DNA from 3 places in the Amycolatopsis sp. NPDC021455 genome. Region 2 is predicted to be linked to each of the others. Evidence: riboswitches for the same ligand, from Rfam matches in the RefSeq annotation. Region 2 holds a riboswitch; each other region holds the start of a gene.
The links. A riboswitch is a leader RNA that binds a small molecule or an ion and turns the genes downstream of it on or off. The one in region 2 is predicted to bind S-adenosylmethionine.

Region 1: it holds a riboswitch for S-adenosylmethionine, as region 2 does, so the genes downstream of both, AB0G28_RS23335 (ATP-binding cassette domain-containing protein) here and AB0G28_RS32035 (aminotransferase class V-fold PLP-dependent enzyme) in region 2, are expected to answer to the same signal.
Region 3: it holds a riboswitch for S-adenosylmethionine, as region 2 does, so the genes downstream of both, thrC (threonine synthase) here and AB0G28_RS32035 (aminotransferase class V-fold PLP-dependent enzyme) in region 2, are expected to answer to the same signal.

Annotation. Positions count from the first base shown of each region.
Region 1 covers NZ_JBFACT010000021.1:9,943-13,208, forward strand. Annotated here, with positions in the region: gene AB0G28_RS23330 (4-(cytidine 5'-diphospho)-2-C-methyl-D-erythritol kinase) at 1-278, opposite strand, end outside; gene AB0G28_RS23335 (ATP-binding cassette domain-containing protein) at 405-1,418, opposite strand; SAM riboswitch class I at 1,628-1,718, opposite strand; gene rsmA (16S rRNA (adenine(1518)-N(6)/adenine(1519)-N(6))-dimethyltransferase RsmA) at 1,846-2,682, opposite strand; gene AB0G28_RS23345 (transglycosylase family protein) at 2,865-3,266, opposite strand, start outside.
Region 2 covers NZ_JBFACT010000038.1:62,721-65,986, reverse strand. Annotated here, with positions in the region: gene AB0G28_RS32040 (potassium/proton antiporter) at 1-1,313, shown strand, start outside; SAM riboswitch class IV at 1,392-1,506, shown strand; gene AB0G28_RS32035 (aminotransferase class V-fold PLP-dependent enzyme) at 1,544-2,869, shown strand; gene AB0G28_RS32030 (hypothetical protein) at 2,886-3,266, shown strand, end outside.
Region 3 covers NZ_JBFACT010000086.1:2,597-5,862, forward strand. Annotated here, with positions in the region: gene AB0G28_RS44135 (DUF4231 domain-containing protein) at 1-343, opposite strand, end outside; gene thrC (threonine synthase) at 529-1,794, opposite strand; SAM riboswitch class I at 1,807-1,940, opposite strand; gene holA (DNA polymerase III subunit delta) at 2,088-3,068, shown strand; gene rpsT (30S ribosomal protein S20) at 3,147-3,266, opposite strand, start outside.

The sequences.
Region 1 (3,266 bases), on a different contig from region 2:
TTCGGCTCGCCGGTGCGGCCGACGTGCGCGGCCAGGGCTTCGACGGCCCGCCAGGCCAGGTTTTCGGGCCCGGTCGGCACCGAGCCCTCACCCTCGCCGTAGACCTCGATGCCGGGTTCGTCGGTGACCGCGACGGTCACCTCGTCGGTCAGCGACAGGGCCTGGAACACGGTCACCAGCTCGTGGTAACCGTCTTCACGCAGGTCGTCGACGGAAAGGTGCAGGTTGACCTTCGCCGGGACCCGGACGGTGACTGGAGGCGGAACGACTGCGAGCACCCGACCAGCCTACGTGCTCGCCAAAACACCCCAATGTGGCGTTGGGTGCATCTGACGCACCCAATGTGGCGTTCGGTGCGTTGGACGCACCCAACGCCACATTGGGGCGCTTGGGGCCAGGCCGGGTCAGGCGGCGGCGATGCCCTGCGGACCGCGCGCGGTGTGCGTCACGTGGCCGCCGCGCTCGGCGACCCACGCCAGCGCCGCGTCGGCCCGCTCGCCGCGGACGCCGAGGCGGAACCGGCCGACCGGCGTGTCGCCGATCCGGGTCAGGCCGCCGCCGATCGTGGCGAACTCGACGTCGAAGCGGCCCGCGGCCTCGGGCAGCAGCGCACCCACCGACGCGAAGCCGATCAGCACGACGTCGGCCGAGCGGTCGTAGCGCGCCGCCTGCGAACGGGACGTCTCGATGGCGGGCAGCAGCGCCTGCGCGGTGCGGCTGGCCGGGTCGGAGATCAGGTCGAGCACCGTGCCGCGCTCGACGACCGTGCCGTCTTCCAGCACGGCGACGTCGTCGCAGAGCCGGCGGACCACGCCCGCGTCCGGCGTGGTGACCACGACGGTGACCCCCAGCTCGGACCGCGCCCGGTCGAGGACGGCCAGGACGGCACCGGCCTCCTCCGGGTCGACGCCGGCGGTCGGGTCGTCGGCGAGCAGCACGGCGGGGGCCGCCGCGAGCGCCTTCGCGACCGCGACGCGGCGGAGCTGACCGGCGGACAGCTCGCCGGGACGCTGCGCGGCACGCGGCGTCAGGCCGACGAGGTCGAGCAGCGAGCCGACCCGGCTGCGGCGCTGCGGGCCGTCGACGCCGAGCTGTTCGAGCGGCGAAGCGATGTTGCCGGCGATCGTGCGCTCGGCGATCAGCTCCGGCTTCGTGGAGACGACACCCAGCTGACGGCGGATTTCGCGGAGCCGGCGGCCGTCGAGCGTGCCGGTGTTGAGGCCGTCGAGGCGGACGACACCGCGGTCGGGACGCTCCTGCAGCGCGATGCAGCGGGCGAGGACGGACTTGCCGGACCCGGCCGGGCCGACCACGCCGAACAGCGAGCCCGCCTGGACGTCGACACTCACGTCCCGCAGGGCGACGACCGGATTTCCGTTGGCGGCAAAGGATTTGGACAGGTTTTCGACGGTGATCACGAAGGCTCCAGAAAACGGGGTGCGCGCAGCACGCGGCACCCGGCCGCAAGCGAGTTCCGTCCGCTTTGGACGGTGCATGAAGAAGAGGTGGACCGGCAGGGGCTAGCTCAGTGGGAGCGCCGACATGCGGTCACGGAGCGGCGGCCTTCGTCGACAACGCGACGCCTGGTCAGGAGCAGGGGGCGGGCTACCCTCTTCATCGAAAACGGCCTCCATCGGTCCTGGCGGTAGCACCTGCCCTGCGGAGGGTGGTTGCTGCGACTTCGGCGAGCCAGGTCTCTCAGTCGCTCGGGATGGACGTACTGAGTAAAACCGATCCCACGGAGCGAAAGCAAGCCCGTTGGCCCAGATCACACGAGTGGAGGTGTCCGAATCGCGGGATGAGCGGCCGCGCGGGCGTATTTTCACCGCCTCCACTGTGGACGTGCTAACGCGCGGTGGCGATCCGCGCGAAGTCGTGCACACCGAGCTGCTCACCGCGGGTCTTCGGATCGATCCCGGCGGCGGCCAGCAGCTCGCCGGCGCGCTCGGCCGAGCCCGCCCAGCCCGCGAGCGCGGCCCGGAGCGTCTTCCTGCGTTGTGAGAAGGCGGCGTCGACGAGCCCGAAGAGACGGTCGCGGTCCCCGGACGCCGGCGCGTCACCGCGTTCGAACGCGACGAGCGCGGAGTCGACGTTCGGTACCGGCCAGAACACCGAGCGTGGCACCGCGGCGACCTTGCGCGCGGTGCCGTACCAGGCGAGCTTGACGCTCGGCACGCCGTAGATCCGGCTGCCGGGCCCGGCCGCCATCCGGTCGGCGACCTCCGTCTGGACCATGACGAGACCGGTCTTCAAGGACGGCAGTTCGGCGAGCAGGTGCAGCACGACGGGCACGGCGACGTTGTACGGCAGGTTGGCGACGAGGGCGGTCGGCTCGGGCAGCTGCTCGCGCGTGACGCGCAGGGCGTCGGCGCCGATGACGGTCAGCCGTTCCGCGGCTTCGGGCCCGCGTTCGGCGACGGTCTTGGGCAGCCGTTCGGCGAGCTTGGGATCGATCTCGACGGCGACGACCCGCGCGCCGGTGGCGAGCAGCCCGAGGGTCAGCGACCCGAGCCCGGGCCCGACCTCGAGGACGACGTCGTCTTCGTCGATGTTCGCCAGCTCGACGATCCGCCGGACGGTGTTGGGATCGTGCACGAAGTTCTGCCCGAGCTTCTTGGTCGGCCGCACGTCCAGCTCGGCCGCCAGCCCGCGGATCTCGGCAGGCCCCAACAGTTCAACCACCGGACGAGCGTACCCAGGGGGTCGGTTCACGTACCCGGACGGTCGGCTCGCGTGATTGGAGGGTCGGCTCGCGTGATTGGGGGGTCGACACGCGTGATTGGAGGGTCGGCACGCGTGATTGGGGGGTCGACACGCGGAACGGCCCCCGTCCGAGGTGGACGGGGGCCGTTTCGAAGCCGCTGTCAGGCCTTCTTGCCGCAGACCGGCCAGGCGCTGTAGCCGCCGCGGGCGTCGCGGACCTTCTCCGCGATCGCGATCTGCTGGGCCTTGGTGGCCTGGTTCGGGTACGCCGCGTACTGGTCGCCGCCGTAGGCGTCCCAGGTCTGCTTGTCGAACTGGAGGCCGCCGTAGTACTTGCCGGACGCGTTGACGATCGACCAGTTGCCGCCCGACTCGCACTGCGCGATGCGGTCCCAGACGCTCGTGTCGCCGATGTCCGGGTCGGCGGGCTTCTTCGTGCCGACGTGGACGATCTTCGGCTTGGCCGGCGTGATGACCTGCTCGGAGATGCTCTCGCGGGAGACCTCTTTGCCGTTCTTCTGCGTGACCTTGTAGGTCACCATCTTCTCGCCGGGCGTGCCCGG
Region 2 (3,266 bases):
GCCTGACCCAGTCGCTCGGCCTCGCCGCCCTCGTCATGATCCTCGCCGAAGGCGGGCTGACCACCCGGTGGTCGGCGGTGAAACCCGCGCTGGGCGCCGGAATCGCACTGTCCACAGTGGCCGTCGTGGTGAGCATCGCGGTCACCGGCGCGGCCCTGCACTGGCTGCTCGGGCTCGACTGGCGCCTGGCTCTGCTGTGGGGCGCGGTGCTCGCCTCCACCGACGCCGCCGCGGTGTTTTCGGTGCTGCGCACCGCGGGCATCGGCAAACGGCTCACCGGGGCGCTCGAACTCGAGTCGGGCATCAACGACGCGCCGGCCTACATCGCCGTCGTGGTGCTGGCCGAAGGCACCACTGTGGACTGGACGCTGCCGCTGCTGGCGGTCTACGAGCTGGTGGCGGGCCTGGTCATCGGGCTCGGCTTCGGCCGGCTCGGCGGGATGGCGCTGCGCCGGGCCGCGCTGCCGGCGACCGGGCTCTACCCGCTCGCGACGATCGCGGTGTGCGTCGTGGCGTACTCGTCCGGGCAGCTGCTGCACGCGTCGGGACTGCTCGCGACCTACGTCGCCGCGCTCGTGCTCGGCAATTCGCGGCTGCCGCACCGGTCGGACACGCTGTCGTTCGCCGAGGGACTGGGCTGGCTGGCGCAGATCGGCCTGTTCGTCCTCCTCGGCCTGTTCGCCTCGCCGGGCCGGCTGCTCGACGCGATCGTGCCCGGCCTGGTCGCGGGCGCCGTCGTGCTGCTGCTGGCGCGGCCGATCTCGGTCGTGCTGGCGATGCTGCCGTTCCGGCTGCCGTGGCGGGAACAGGCGTTCCTGTCGTGGGCCGGCCTGCGCGGCGCGGTGCCGATCGTGCTCGCCATGATCCCGTTGTCGGAAGGCCTGCCGGGCGCGCAACGGCTGGTCGACGCGGTGTTCGTGCTGGTCATCGTGCTGACGCTGCTGCAGGGGGCGACGCTCGGGCCGCTCGCGCGCAAGCTCGGGCTGGCCAGGAAGTCCGAGGCGCACGAGATCGAGGTCGACTCCGCGCCGCTGGACGAGCTGGGGGCCGAGCTGCTGCAGGTCCGCATCCAGCCCGGTTCGAAGATGCACGGCGTGTACCTGTCCGAGCTGCGGCTGCCGGTCGGGGCGACGGTCAGCCTGGTCGTGCGCGACGGCGCGGGGTTCACGCCGCAGAAGACCAGCCGGCTGCAGGAGCACGACCAGCTGCTGGTCGTCACGACGAGTGACGTCCGCGACGCCGCCGAACGCCGGCTCCGCGCCGTCGACCGCGCCGGCCGCCTGGCCCGCTGGAAGGGCGAGTCCGGCCGCTGAGCACGCTCTGTGACCGCCGTCTCAGAATGTGAGGCGGGGGTTGGCGGCCCGGCGCGTTCTCGGTTACCTTCTGGCTCAGGTCATGAGTGCCAGCGCGAAGCCCCGGCTTGCTGGCCGGCAACCCTCCTACCGCGGTGGGGTGCCCCGGGTGAGGACCGGGCCGGTCGCGCCGTGCGACGGGCAAGCGCGGGCCCCTCGCCGGGGTCCCCCGGATCGCCGAGGAGGCACCGATGACTCTCGCCATCGACCGCACCCAGCTCGAAATCGCCGCCGTTCCCGCTGTCGCCGGGGCGTCGCTGCGGGTGCCGCTGGTGACCGGCGGCGACATCGGCTACGCCAACCTCGACCACGCGGCGAGCGCCCCCTGTCTCGACGTCGTGCGCGCCGCCGTCGACGAGTTCCTGCCGTGGTACGCCAGCGTCCACCGCGGCGCCGGCTTCGCGTCGCAGGTCTCGACCAAGCTCTACGAGCGCACCCGCGACGTCCTGCGCCGGTTCGTCGACGCGCGGCGGACCGACACCGTGGTGTTCACCCGCAACACCACCGATTCCTTCAACCTGCTCGCCCGCAGCCTGCCCCGGAACACCACGGTGGTCGTGTTCGACACCGAGCACCACGCCGCGCTGCTGCCGTGGCAGGGCCCGAACGTCCGGCGGATCCCGACCCCGCGCACCCGGCTGGCCGCGGTGTCCGCTGTGGACGAAGCGCTCGCGGACGCCCCGGAAGGGCCGCGGCTGGTCGTCGTCACCGGAGCGTCCAATGTGACCGGTGAGCTGCTCCCGGTGGCGGAGATCGCCGCCGTGGCGCGCAAGCGCGGCGCCCGCGTCGCGCTCGACGCCGCCCAGCTCGCCCCGCACCGCCGGATCTCGATCAGGGAGCTGGACGTCGACTACGTCGCGCTGTCCGGTCACAAGCTGTACGCGCCCTTCGGCGCGGGCGCGCTGATCGGCCGTGCCGACTGGCTGCGCGCGGCCCGCCCGTACCTCGCCGGCGGCGGGGCGACCAAGTTCGTCACCGGGGACGCCGTCGTCTGGAACTCCGGCCCGGAGCGGCACGAAGCCGGCTCGCCCAACACGGTCGGCGTGTACGCGCTCGGCGTGGCGTGCGAAACCCTGAGCCGGAGCTGGGACGCCGTCGTGGCGCACGAGCAGGCCCTGCTCGCCCGGCTGCGCAAGGGTCTCGAGGGCATCCCGGGCTGCGCCGAGCTTCGGTTGTTCGACGCGCCGGTCGACCGGGTCGGCACGGTCAGCTTCGTCGTCGACGGCTTCGACCCGGGCTGGCTCGCCGCGGTCCTGTCGGCCGAGTACGGCATCGGCGTCCGCGACGGCGCCTTCTGCGCCCACATCGCGGCCAAGCGCCTGATCGGCGTCACCGGTGGCGACGGGCAGCAGGCGGTGCGCGTCAGCCTCGGCCTCGGCAGCACCGAGGAGCACGTCGACCGGGTGATCCTGGCGCTGCGGCAGATCGTCGCGCGCGGCGCCCGCTGGGAGTACGCGAAGGTGGACGGCCGCTGGGCGCCGGTGGGCGACCCGCGGGAGCTGCCGCCGTTCTGCTGAGCGCTAGCCTGGGCCGATGGGGAGAGGGTCGCGGTTCTGGTTTCCACTGGCACTACTGGGGTTCGCCGAGATCGGACTGGCCGCGGTACAGCTGGTGGCACGCCGCAGCCGGGCCGAAAGCGAAGCCGCGAATCTCTTCGGGCCGTACTCGGCCCCGCCCGGCACGACCGGGTACAGCCAGGCGTTCCGGTTGCCGCTGGACGATTTCCACACGGTGGAGAGTGGCCTGCCGGCCGGGCCCGCGTGGCTGGTCGCGCTCGGCGTGGTGCTCGCCGGCACGGCCGTCTGGTACGCGCTCGCCCTGCGGCCCGTCCGCACCGGGTGGTTCGTCCTCGGCACGATCGGCGCGCTGCTCGCCGTCCCGCTGCTCGACCTGGTCGGGTCCTGGCAGTTCCGG
Region 3 (3,266 bases), on a different contig from region 2:
CCCGGACCGCGTCCGCGCCGTCGTAAGGCGATGACGAATGGAGGAACAAGGCGGCTTCACGCTCGATCGCGTAGCCGGCCTGGCTGTGTTCCACCCAGTTCTCGTGCAGGCCGAAGGTGGTCCGGAATCCGGTGGCGATCAGGACGAGGGCGCCCAGCGCGGCAATGATCACCGAGTCGAGGTGGGCGGCGGCGGCCACTGGAATCGCGGCCGAGCCGATGAGGGCGACGACTTCCATACCGCCGTACCTCAGCCGGTCTCGGCGGGCGCTCCTCTTGTACCAACGCCACTTCGCGACGACCGTCACCGGCAATGCCCGACCGTCGCGTTCGGCGCTGGCCATCCAGTGCTCGCCGAGATCGCCGGACGTGTCCCGAGCCCACCTCATACCCCCATACCTCCGCGATCGTGCCGACTCACCGAACAGGTGTCGACCCTAGCGGCCGGGGGAGTCCAGAAAGGAGGCCTGCCGTCAGGGGCGAGCCGGATCGCTCGCCCCTGACGACGGAACGCCAGTAGCCCAGTGTCTCAGTAGCCCAGCGCCTCGTTCACGGCCGCGGCCGACGGCGGCAGGACCGCCTTGGGGCCCACGTGGTTCTCGATCGCGTCGAGGGTCTTGAGGCCGTCGCCGGTGATGAGCAGCACGGTCTCGGCGTCCGGGTCCAGCTTGCCGGTCTCGACGAGCTTCTTCGCCGTGGCGACGGTGACGCCGCCGGCCGTCTCGGTGAAGATGCCTTCCGTCCGGGCCAGCAGCCGGATGCCTTCGACGACCTCCTCGTCGGAGACGTCCTCGATCGCGCCGCCGGTGCGGTTGACGATGTCGAGGACGTACGGCCCGTCGGCCGGGTTGCCGATCGCCAGGGAGCGGGCGATGGTGTCCGGCTTCACCGGCTGGACCACGTCGTGGCCTTCGCGGAACGCCGCCGACACCGGCGAGCAGCCGGTGGCCTGCGCGCCGAACACCTTGTAGGGGCTGGCGTCCACGAGACCGAGCTGACCCAGCTCGCGGAAACCCTTGTCCACCTTGGTCAGCTGCGAACCGGAGGCGATCGGCACGACGATCTGCGGCGGGATGCGCCAGCCGAGCTGCTCGGCGACCTCGAAGGCCAGCGTCTTCGAGCCTTCCGAGTAGTACGGCCGGACGTTCACGTTGACGAACGCCCACTTCGGGTGCTCGCCGGCGAGCTCGGTGGCGAGGCGGTTGACGTCGTCGTAGTTGCCGTCGATGGCGAGGAGGTCGCCGTCGTACACCGCGGTGGTGAGGATCTTGGCGCGCTCGAGGGTCTTCGGGATCAGCACGACCGACCGCCAGCCGGCGCGGGCCGCGGCGGCGGCCGTCGCGTTGGCCAGGTTGCCGGTCGACGGACAGGCGAGCACCTCGAACCCGAACTCGCGGGCGGCGGCGAGCGCGACGGCGACGACGCGGTCCTTGAAGGAGTGCGTCGGGTTGCCGGTGTCGTCCTTGACCCACACCCGCTTGAGGCCGAGCTCCTTGGCGAGGCGGTCGGCACGGATCAGCCGGGTCGCGCCCGGCTCGGTGTTCGGGATTTCTTCGACGTTGGAGGGAACCGGGAGGAGCTTCTTGTAGCGCCAGATGTTCTTGGGGCCGGCCTCGATGTCCTCGCGGCGGACGCGGCCGAAGTCGTAGGCGACCTCGAGCGGCGAGAAGTCTTCGGCGGAGACGAATTCCGGAGCGAGCGGCTGCCGGTGGCCCTCTTCCTTCGACACCAGCTCGACGGCGGGCCCCAGGTCCGGGGTCTTGGTGCTGGAGGTCGTGCCGAGGGTTGCGGTCATCGCGAGGTTCCTTCCTCATCTGCCCCGCCGAAGCGGGCCGGAATTGGCACCGTGGTCGTCAGCTACCCCGCGATCGCGGGATGACGGGCTGTACGCCGGTTGCCGGGGCTTCGTCGGGCCGTTCCCTCTGCCCCTCTGGATGAGCGGTATTCGATTGTCGGTGCGCATCCACCGGAAAACCCGGGGCGGCTGCCTCGGCTACACCGTACGACATGGCGCTCGCGCCGTGCCACGGTGCCCGCTCGACATCACCGGAGCGGGGGCACGCCGGCAGCAAGTGGGAGGATTATCGGGTGACCGCGCAAGCCACCGCCCCGGCCCCGCTGCACCTCGTGCTGGGGGAGGAAGAACTGCTGATCGAGCGGGCCGTCCGCGAGACGCTGGCCGCCGCCCGCGCGATGGACGCCACGGCCGAGCTGACCCGCGTCCGGGTGTCCGATCTCACAGCGCCCGAGCTGGCCGAACTGGTCAGCCCGTCGCTGTTCAGCGAGGGCCGGGTGATCGTCCTCGAGTCGGCGCAGGACATCTCGCAGGAGCTGGCGGACGCCGTCGCGGCCTACCTGAAGGACCCGGCGGACGGGGTCGTGCTCGTGGTCGTGCACACCGGCGGCGGCCGCAGCAAGGCGGGCAAGACGCTCCCGGCGGTGCTGAAGAAGGCCGGCGCCGAGGTGACGGAGTGCCCGAAGCTGACCAAGCCGGCCGAGCGCGAGCAGTTCGTGCGCCACGAGGTGCGCCGCGTGGGCGGCAAGATCGACCCGGCCGGGGTCGCCGCGCTGATCGACGCGGTGGGCTCCGACCTGCGGGAACTGTCCTCAGCGGCGACGCAGCTGGTCGCGGACACCGGCGGGGCCGTCGACGCGGAGGCGGTCCGCCGCTACCACCGCGGCCGAGCCGACGTCACCGGCTTCGCGGTGGCGGAGAAGGCCGTGAGCGGCGACCGCGCGGCGGCGCTGGAGTCGCTGCGGTGGGCGATGCAGCTCGGCGTCCCGCACGTCCTGGTCGCCGACGCCCTGGCCGACGCGGTCCGCACCATCGCCCGGGTCGCCGGCGCGGGCCGGGGCAACCCGAACCAGATGGCGGGCGAGCTGGGCATGCCGCCCTGGAAGATCCGCAAGGCGCAGGGCCAGTCCCGCGGCTGGAACCCCGACGGCCTGGCCACGGCGATGCGCGTGGTCGCGAGGTTGAACGCCGAGGTCAAGGGCGTGGCGGCGGACCCGGGCTACGCACTGGAACGCGCGGTCCTCGAGGTGGCCGCGGCCAAGGGCGACCGCTGATCGGGTCTCCGGCCGCCGCGGCCCCCGGACAAGAGGAAAGCCCCGGCCGGAGCCGGGGCTTTCCCAGAGATCAGCAGCTCAGAGCGCGTTGACGCGCTTCGCCAGCGCCGACTTCTTGTTGGCGGCCTGGTTGGCGTGGATGACGCCCTTCGAGACGGCCTTGTCCAGCTTCTGGGCGGCGTCGCGCTGCAGCTCGAC